One region of the Pseudomonas fjordensis genome, then DNA from elsewhere that is predicted to be linked to it. Evidence: predicted binding sites of a transcription regulator. Region 1 holds the regulator's gene; the other holds the start of a gene.
What was found. The regulator FliA, encoded in region 1, starts transcription of late flagellar genes. The targets are predictions, from matches to a motif close to CTAAAGTTTNNNNNNNNNNNGCCGNTAA.
Positions count from the first base shown of each region.

Region 2: the regulator FliA is predicted to act here: its motif matches at 2,428-2,455, upstream of flgM (flagellar biosynthesis anti-sigma factor FlgM).

Region 1 covers NZ_OZ336860.1:4,725,157-4,729,573, reverse strand. Annotated here, with positions in the region: gene flhF (flagellar biosynthesis GTPase FlhF) at 1-456, shown strand, start outside; gene fleN (flagellar synthesis regulator FleN) at 562-1,395, shown strand; gene fliA (RNA polymerase sigma factor FliA) at 1,392-2,132, shown strand; gene ACWHXD_RS21495 (chemotaxis response regulator CheY) at 2,300-2,674, shown strand; gene ACWHXD_RS21490 (protein phosphatase CheZ) at 2,693-3,481, shown strand; gene ACWHXD_RS21485 (chemotaxis protein CheA) at 3,493-4,417, shown strand, end outside.
Region 2 covers NZ_OZ336860.1:5,071,721-5,076,137, forward strand. Annotated here, with positions in the region: gene cheR (protein-glutamate O-methyltransferase CheR) at 1-524, opposite strand, end outside; gene ACWHXD_RS23100 (chemotaxis protein CheV) at 567-1,499, opposite strand; gene flgA (flagellar basal body P-ring formation chaperone FlgA) at 1,574-2,350, shown strand; gene flgM (flagellar biosynthesis anti-sigma factor FlgM) at 2,492-2,815, shown strand; gene ACWHXD_RS23115 (flagella synthesis protein FlgN) at 2,864-3,334, shown strand; gene ACWHXD_RS23120 (flagellar brake protein) at 3,431-4,180, shown strand; gene ACWHXD_RS23125 (MFS transporter) at 4,240-4,417, opposite strand, start outside.

The sequences.
Region 1 (4,417 bases):
GCCAATGCCCTCGAGCCGTTGCTGCGCAAGCGCGTGGTGCTGATCGACACCGCCGGCCTGCAAGCCAGCGACCCGGCGCTGCGCATGCAGCTCGAAAGCCTGGCCGGGCGTGGCATCAAGTCGAAAAATTACCTGGTGCTTGCAACCACCAGCCAGAAACAGGTTCTTACCGCTGCCTATCACAGCTACAAGCGTTGCGGCCTGGCCGGCTGCATCCTCACCAAGCTCGACGAAACCGCGAGCCTGGGCGAGGTATTGAGCCTGGCCATCAGCCATGAATTACCGGTTGCCTACCTCACCGACGGGCCGCGGATCCCGGATGATCTGCATCTGCCGCGCCGTCATCAGTTGGTCAGCCGTGCCGTGAGTGTGCAAATGCAAGACGAGCCTAGCGAGGAAGCGATGGCCGATATGTTCGCCGACCTTTACCACCACCCCGCAAAACGGGTGGGTTGAGGCAGGATGAACACCGTGAAATGTACCTACATCGATGGTCTGCAAGCGATTCACGCGGCCAAGCCATGTAGCCTGCGTCTAAGCAAGACAAGGTAAAGAAATAAAATGGGCAGCATGCATCCCGTACAGGTGATCGCGGTGACCGGCGGCAAAGGTGGCGTCGGGAAAACTAACGTGTCAGTGAATTTGTCCCTGGCGCTGGCAGAGCTTGGCCGTCGCGTCATGCTGCTGGATGCTGACCTGGGCTTGGCGAACGTGGACGTTCTGCTGGGGCTGACACCCAAACATACCCTGGCCGATGTGATCGAGGGCCGCTGTGAGCTGCGCGATGTGCTGCTCCAGGGCCCCGGAGGCATTCGCATCGTGCCGGCGGCCTCGGGCACCCAGAGCATGGTGCACCTGAGCCCCGCGCAGCATGCCGGGTTGATCCAGGCGTTCAGCGACATCGGCGACAACCTCGACGTGCTGGTGATCGACACCGCCGCCGGCATCGGCGAATCCGTGGTCAGCTTTGTGCGCGCCGCGCAAGAAGTGCTGCTGGTGGTGTGCGACGAACCCACCTCGATCACCGATGCCTACGCACTGATCAAACTGCTTAACCGTGACTACGGCATGAACCGCTTTCGCGTGCTGGCCAACATGGCCCAGAGCCCGCAGGAAGGGCGCAACCTGTTCGCCAAGTTGACCAAGGTCACGGATCGTTTCCTCGATGTGGCTTTACAATACGTCGGCGCAGTTCCCTATGACGAGTGTGTGCGCAAGGCCGTGCAAAAGCAGCGTGCGGTCTATGAAGCGTTCCCTCGTTCGAAATGCGCACTGGCGTTCAAGGCCATTGCCCAGAAGGTCGATACCTGGCCGTTGCCCGCCAACCCGCGGGGGCATCTGGAGTTTTTCGTCGAGCGTTTGGTGCATCAGACGAGCGCAGGACCGGTGCTATGACATCCAGCGGCTACAACCTTTACAAAAAGTCGGCACGTGACAGCCAGGGCGAATTGATCGAGCGCTATGCGCCGCTGGTCAAGCGCATTGCCTATCACCTGTTGGCGCGCCTGCCCGCGAGTGTGCAGGTTGAAGACTTGATCCAGGCCGGCATGATCGGCCTGCTGGAAGTCTCGACCAAATACGACGCCAGCAAGGGCGCCAGTTTCGAAACGTATGCGGGTATCCGTATCCGTGGCGCGATGCTCGATGAAGTGCGTAAAGGCGATTGGGCGCCGCGTTCGGTACACCGCAATACGCGCATGGTCAGTGATGCAATTCGTGCAATTGAAGCAAAAACCGGTCGTGACGCTAAAGATCATGAAGTTGCGGCCGAACTCCAATTGAGTCTCGACGATTACTACGGGATTTTGAACGATACCTTGGGCAGCCGCCTGTTCAGTTTCGACGACCTTTTACAGGACGGCGAACACGAAGGGCTGCACGAGGACGGCGCGAGCGCCCATACGGAGCCGTCGCGCGACCTGGAAGACGAACGTTTCCAGGGCGCGTTGGCCGATGCAATCGCCAACTTGCCGGAGCGTGAGCGGCTGGTGCTGGCGCTGTACTACGACGAAGAGCTGAACCTCAAGGAAATCGGTGAGGTCCTGGGGGTCAGCGAATCGCGTGTCAGCCAGTTGCATAGCCAGTGCGCAGCCCGCTTGCGGGGGCGATTGGCCGAGTGGCGCGCGCGCTGACAGGCAGTGTGGGGACACTGCAGACGCTACCGTGAAACCGCAGGGTTTTGCGGGTGAGTACCGTGGTGCCCTGGGCAGTCCTTTTTGTGTAACGCCTGTTGATTGAAATGGCGCGTCCAGGTGCTGGGCGCGTTTAAGACTGCTTGGAGGTCGAATTGGACAAGAACATGAAAATCCTCATCGTTGATGACTTCTCAACGATGCGGCGGATCATTAAAAACCTGTTGCGTGACCTTGGGTTCACCAACACGGTCGAGGCGGATGACGGCCTGACGGCCATTCCGATTCTCAACAGCGGGAGCATCGACTTTCTGGTGACCGACTGGAACATGCCGGGCATGACTGGTATCGACCTGCTGCGCCACGTGCGCGCCGATGAAAAACTGCGCAGCCTGCCTGTGCTGATGGTGACCGCCGAAGCCAAGCGTGAACAGATCATCGAAGCCGCCCAAGCCGGGGTCAACGGTTACGTGGTCAAGCCATTCACGGCACTGGCCTTGAAAGAGAAGATCGAGAAAATCTTCGAACGCATCCACGGCTAATGCCATCGCGGGGGAGCTATGGAGCATAACGAAACGTCACAGGGCGACTTTGAGTCGACCCTGAAAAAACATGCTCACCAGTTGGTCGACAGCCTGGAAAAAGGCCAGTTCGCCGATGCGGTGCAGTTGATCCATGAGCTTAACCAGACCCGTGACCGCGGCCTGTACCAGGAAGTGGGCAAGCTCACACGCGAGCTGCACAGCGCAATCGTCAATTTCCAGATTGACCCGCGCATGCCCCAGGCCGAAGAAATTTCCCAGATTACCGATGCCACTGAACGCCTGTCCTATGTGGTCAGGCTGACTGAGGCGGCGGCCAACCGCACCATGGACCTGGTGGAAAACGCCACGCCTCTGGTCAATGGCATGGCCACCGAAGCCCAGGCCTTGAGCCAGGACTGGGGCCGCTTCATGCGCCGCGAAGTCGGTGCTGAAGAGTTTCGTGAATTGGCGCGTCGCGTCGACGGGTTCTTGTCGCGCAGCGAACAGGAAAACCGCACGGTGGCCAGCAACCTCAACGACATCCTGCTGGCCCAGGATTACCAGGACCTTACCGGTCAGGTGATCAAGCGCGTGACCCAGTTGGTCACCGAAGTGGAAAGCAACTTGCTCAAATTGGTGCTGATGGCCGGCCAGGTCGATCGTTTTGCCGGCATCGAACATGACCGCGAAGCGATCCTCTCGGAAAAAGATCCACAAAAACATCTCGCCAAGGGTGAAGGTCCGCAGATTCATGCCGATAAACGTGAAGACGTTGTGTCAGGTCAGGATGACGTAGATGACCTGTTATCCAGTTTAGGCTTCTAAGGAGCACCCACATGAGCTTCGGCGCCGATGAAGAAATCCTTCAGGATTTCCTTGTAGAGGCCGGCGAAATTCTAGAGCAACTGTCCGAACAACTGGTCGAGCTGGAAAGCCGACCGGATGATGCGAACCTGCTCAATGCAATTTTTCGCGGTTTTCACACTGTAAAAGGGGGCGCCGGCTTCCTCCAGCTCCATGAGCTGGTGGAGTGCTGTCACATCGCCGAGAACGTTTTCGACATCCTGCGCAAGGGTGAGCGTCACGTCGACTCGGAACTGATGGACGTAATTCTCGAAGCACTGGATGCGGTCAACGGCATGTTCAGCCAGGTGCGTGAACGTGCACCGATCACCGCCGCCACGCCGGAACTGCTGGCCGCCCTGGCGCGCCTGGCCGAACCTGCCGACACCGCGGCTGCGCCGGTGGTCGAGGCCGCGCCGGAGCCGGTGGCGCAAGCCGAGCCGGACGTGACCGACAGCGAGTTCGAACAACTGCTCAACTCCCTCAGCGCGGTCAAGGCCCAAGCTGAATCGCCGGTGCAGCCTGCCGCGACGCCGAGCAGTGAAGACATTACCGACGCTGAGTTCGAGTCGTTGCTCGACCAGTTGCACGGCAAAGGCCAGTTCGCAGCAGATGCCGTGGCACCGCCTGCCGCAGCGCCAGAAGCGCCCGCTGCCAACGCCAGCACCGATATTACCGACGACGAATTCGAGGCACTGCTCGACCAACTGCATGGCAAAGGCACCTTTGTGGCCGAAGCCCTGCCCGAGGTTGCTGCCACGGCCGCCGCTGCGCCAGCGGCCAGTGCCGCACCGGCCGGCGACGGGCTGATCTCTGATCACGAATTCGAAGCCCTGCTCGACGAGTTGCACGGCAAAGGCAAGTTCAGCGAAGTGGCCCCGGCCGCTGCCGCCCAGGTTGCAGCGCCAGCCGCTGCCA
Region 2 (4,417 bases), 350 kb from region 1:
CGTTGCAGCCGTTCCTGGGACAACCCTCGGCCCAGCGCCAGGCTGTCGTACTCACCGGTCTTGCAGTTGGTGAGCATGGTGCCGGACAAGTCCGTGGCCACAATTTGCGCGCCGGCTTTCAACTGGCCCATGTTGGTCCGCTCGAACTCGTCGATGGACATCGAGATCGAGTACGGCTCCTGCCCCGAAGAACAGGCCGCCGACCAGATACGCAGGCGCTGGCCCGGGCTGGCCTTGATGGCTTCCGGCAACACTTTGTTCTTGAGCACTTCAAAGGGATAGGTATCGCGAAACCATAAGGTTTCGTTGGTGGTCATGGCATCGACCACCATTTCCTTGAGCCCACTGCGCGGCTGACCCTGGATCCGCTGGACCAACTCACCCAGGGATTTGATGCCCTGCTGTTCCATCAGCTTGTTGAGGCGGCTGGATACCAGGTACTGCTTGTTTTCACCGAGCAATATGCCACAGGCTTTTTCCAGGAAGACCCGGAACTGTTCGAAATCCAAATTACCCGTAGACAATGATGCCGCCTCTTAAATCGTGTGACCGCCAGGGGACATCCCCTAGCCGTGATCTGCTGCCTTGATCCGGTCGACTACCCGGGATGCGAGGTCATCAGGACGGAATTTGGCAAGAAAGTCATCCGCACCGACCTTCTTGACCATTGCCTGATTGAATACCCCCGACAACGAAGTATGCAGGATGATATGCAATTTTTGCATGCGTGGATCGTTACGTATCTCGGCCGTGAGCGTGTAGCCATCCATTTCCGGCATCTCGATGTCAGAGATCATCATCAAGAATTCTTCTTCAGGCTTCTTGCCTTCGTCCGCCAGCTTGCGCAGGTAATCCAGGGCTTGGCGCCCGTCATTGAGGGCTACCACCTCCACCCCGACGGTTTGCAGGCAACGTGTGACCTGCTTGCGCGCCACGGAAGAGTCGTCCACGGTCAACACGCGCAGCGAAACCGCCTTGTGTGCCGTTTCGGCATCCACCACACCGACGGAAATAGTTTCCGAGGTGGGGGCCACTTCGGCGAGGATCTTCTCCACGTCGATGATTTCCACCAACTGGTTATCGACCCGCGTCACCGCCGTCAGGTAGTGATCGCGCCCGGTGCCCTTGGGCGGCGGATGGATCTCTTCCCAGTTCATATTGACGATGCGCTCCACCGAGCGCACCAGGAAACCCTGGGTCTTGGTGTTGTATTCGGTGATGATCACGAAAGGGTTCTGACGGTCTTGCAAACCCGCAGCCCCCGTGGCCATTGCCAGGTCAAGAATCGGAATGGTCGCGCCACGAATGTTGGCCACGCCACACACTACCGGACTGGACTTGGGCATGATCGTCAATTTGGGACATTGCAGCACTTCACGCACTTTAAACACGTTGATGCCATACAACTGATTGCCATCCAGGCGGAAAAGCAACAACTCCAGGCGATTCTGCCCTACCAGCTGTGTGCGCTGGTTTACTGAATCCATTACACCTGCCATGCCCAGACTCCTAAATCCTAGGGGTACGACGCGTACCCAACACTAAACGGCACGAGCTTTGCTATTTACTGAGTATGGATATTAAAACGACAGTTTCCCGACACCCTGGCCGCTCACGCTCACGCTCACGCTACCGCAGACTGCTCTGCGCCGCGATGGCGCTGCTTGTCTCGGGCCTGGGCGTCACGGCCCGCGCCGACAACGTTACCCTGCCTGATCTACTTATCGGCGTCACCCAAGGCTTTCTTGAGTTCACTGTAGAAGATTATCTGGCGACCACCCAGACGCCGGGGCGTTATGAAATCCAGGTCAACCAGTTGGACCCACGCTTGCGCATGCCACTGTGCGACAAGGAATTGACAGCCACCCTGGAAAGCCCCGCCCAGCCCATCGGCCGTGTGACCGTAAAGGTGCGCTGTGAGGGCGCCTCGCCCTGGACGGTTTTTGTACCGGCTCAGGTCAAGCTGTTTCGCGACGTGGTGGTCGTGGCGCGACCGTTGAAGCGCACCGGCATCATCGGCTACGACGATGTGGCGTTGCGCGAGCGGGACATCAGCCTGATCAACCAGGGCTACCTGACGTCGCTGGACCAGGCCGTCGGGCAGAAACTCACGCGACCGGTGGTCACCGACCAAGTGCTCACGCTGGTTCATCTGGAACAGGCCGAGGTGATTCGCAAAGGTGACCAGGTGGTGATTTCCGCCAGCAGTGGCGGCCTGAACGTCAGAATGCCGGGCGAGGCGTTGTCCAACGGCGGCATGAGCGAACAGATCCGCGTCAAGAACCTCAACTCCAATCGCGTGATCAAAGCACGGGTCACCGCGCCAGGCCAGGTCGAGGTGGCGCTATAGATGACTGGAATCAAAAGCCGGCTTTTCCTACACTGTGTACTGGATATTGAGCCGAACAGGTTTATTGTCAATCGAGCCTAAAGTTTGCCCGGGTATGGCCGAAAACATGGCAAGCGTCCAAATACCCAGAGGTTTTTTAACATGGTCATTGATTTCAGTCGTTTGAATAACGCCCCGGCCTTGCCCGGCAATACGCGCACCGGCGGTGCCAAGGACAGCGTAGAAGCCAAGCCGCAGCCCTTGCCTGCCAAAGCAGAGCAGGCCGCCGCCAGCCAGAGTGGGGAATCGGTACATCTGAGCAATGAGGCTCAACAGTTGCAGAAGGTCACTGACTCGCTGCGCGATCAACCCGTCGTCAACAAAGCCCGCGTGGCCGAGTTGAAACAGGCGATCGCCGATGGCAGCTATAAAGTCGACAGCAACCGTGTAGCCAGCAAGCTGCTCAACTTCGAAGCCGAGCGCTAGGCAAAGGCCTGCGCAGGGCTTTTGGACGCTTAAAACCCAAGGCCAGCCATGCACCACGACGAACATTTGCTCCAACTGATCATTGATGATCTGGCACCGACGCAACAATTGCTCGAGCTGCTTAAGGAAGAATCTCTGGCCTTGTACGGCCGAGATATGCCCTTGCTGGAAGAAATCCTGGCGCGCAAACAATCGCTGATTGTCTTGCTCGAACAGCATGGCAAGAAGCGTAGTGAGATTCTGATCAGCCTGGGCCTGCCTGCCGATCATGATGGCCTGGCACAACTGGCCAGCCACTCTTCAGTTGGCGATCAACTGCTGGCACAAAGCAAAGAGCTCAATCATTTGCTTGCCCAGTGCCAGGAAGCCAACCTGCTCAACGGTCAGTCGATCCAGCTTCAGCAAGCCACGACCGCCAATCAGCTGCGCATATTGCACGGCGGAGAGCCTCCGGCCCTGTATAACGCCCAAGGCTCCACCTCACGCCTGGTCAAGCCAAGCACCCGCAGCCAAGCCTGACGCCGGTTTACAGCGTGACCTATCCAAGGCGCGCTACATACTGGCAAAATGCCGGTTATTGCGTGTAGTCGTATTTTGCCTGGAGATGGAAGAACCGTGTTCAACGCCCTTAATGCGGAAGATGCACCGCAGCCACCCAAGGTGCTCACCACGCCTCTGGAAATCGCCAGCACGTTGCGGATGCTGCAAGAAAGTCATGACCCGCTGATCATCACTTTCCACGAACGCAGCCAGCGCTTCCAGAGCTACCTGGTGGACATCGACCGGGACAGCAAGACGCTGGTACTGGACGAAATGATTCCCCGTGACGGTGAACGCTATCTTGAGAATGGCGAAGCTTTCCGTATCGAAGGTTTCCATGAGGGTGTGCGGGTTGCCTGGGAAAGCAATGGCACGTTGACCATCAGCGAAAAAGGCGGCCACCGTATCTACAGCGGCAGCCTGCCCGGCGAAGTGGTTTACCATCAACGACGTAATGCCTTCCGCGCCGCTCTCAAGCTCGCGCAATTGGTGGACATTCAGCTGGGTGGCGAGAAGCTCAAGGCGCCTATCAGCGGTAAGCTGCTGGATATCTCGGCAACCGGCTGCAAATTGCGCTTTGAAGGCGATATCTCCGAGCGTCTGCAGTTGGGCCAGGTCTATGACCGCTTTATCGCTGCCCTGCCCTTCGGCAGCATGACCACCTCCGTGGAACTGCGCTACCTGCACTTTGAAGACAAGATCAACACCACCTTTGCCGGCGTGCGCTTTCACAACATGAGTGGTTTGGTGCAGCGTCAAGTGGAGCGCTTTGTCTACCAATTACAACGTGAAGCTCGGCGCTTCGATAAAGACGACGATCTTTAAGCGTTAGACGCTGAGATAAAAAACGGGCAGATCCTGATGGGATCTGCCCGTTTTTTCGTTCAGGGGCGTGCCCTGCTCAAGTCATGGGGATGTTCGTCCGGGTCGGGTGGCTCGTGCGGTTCTTCGCTCGTCGGCTCCTCGGTTTCAGGGGCAGGCTCTGGATCAGGCACAGTGACTTGCATCTGCTCCTGTACCACCTGCTCATCCACCCGCGGATCAAGGGCAGCCACCAAGGGC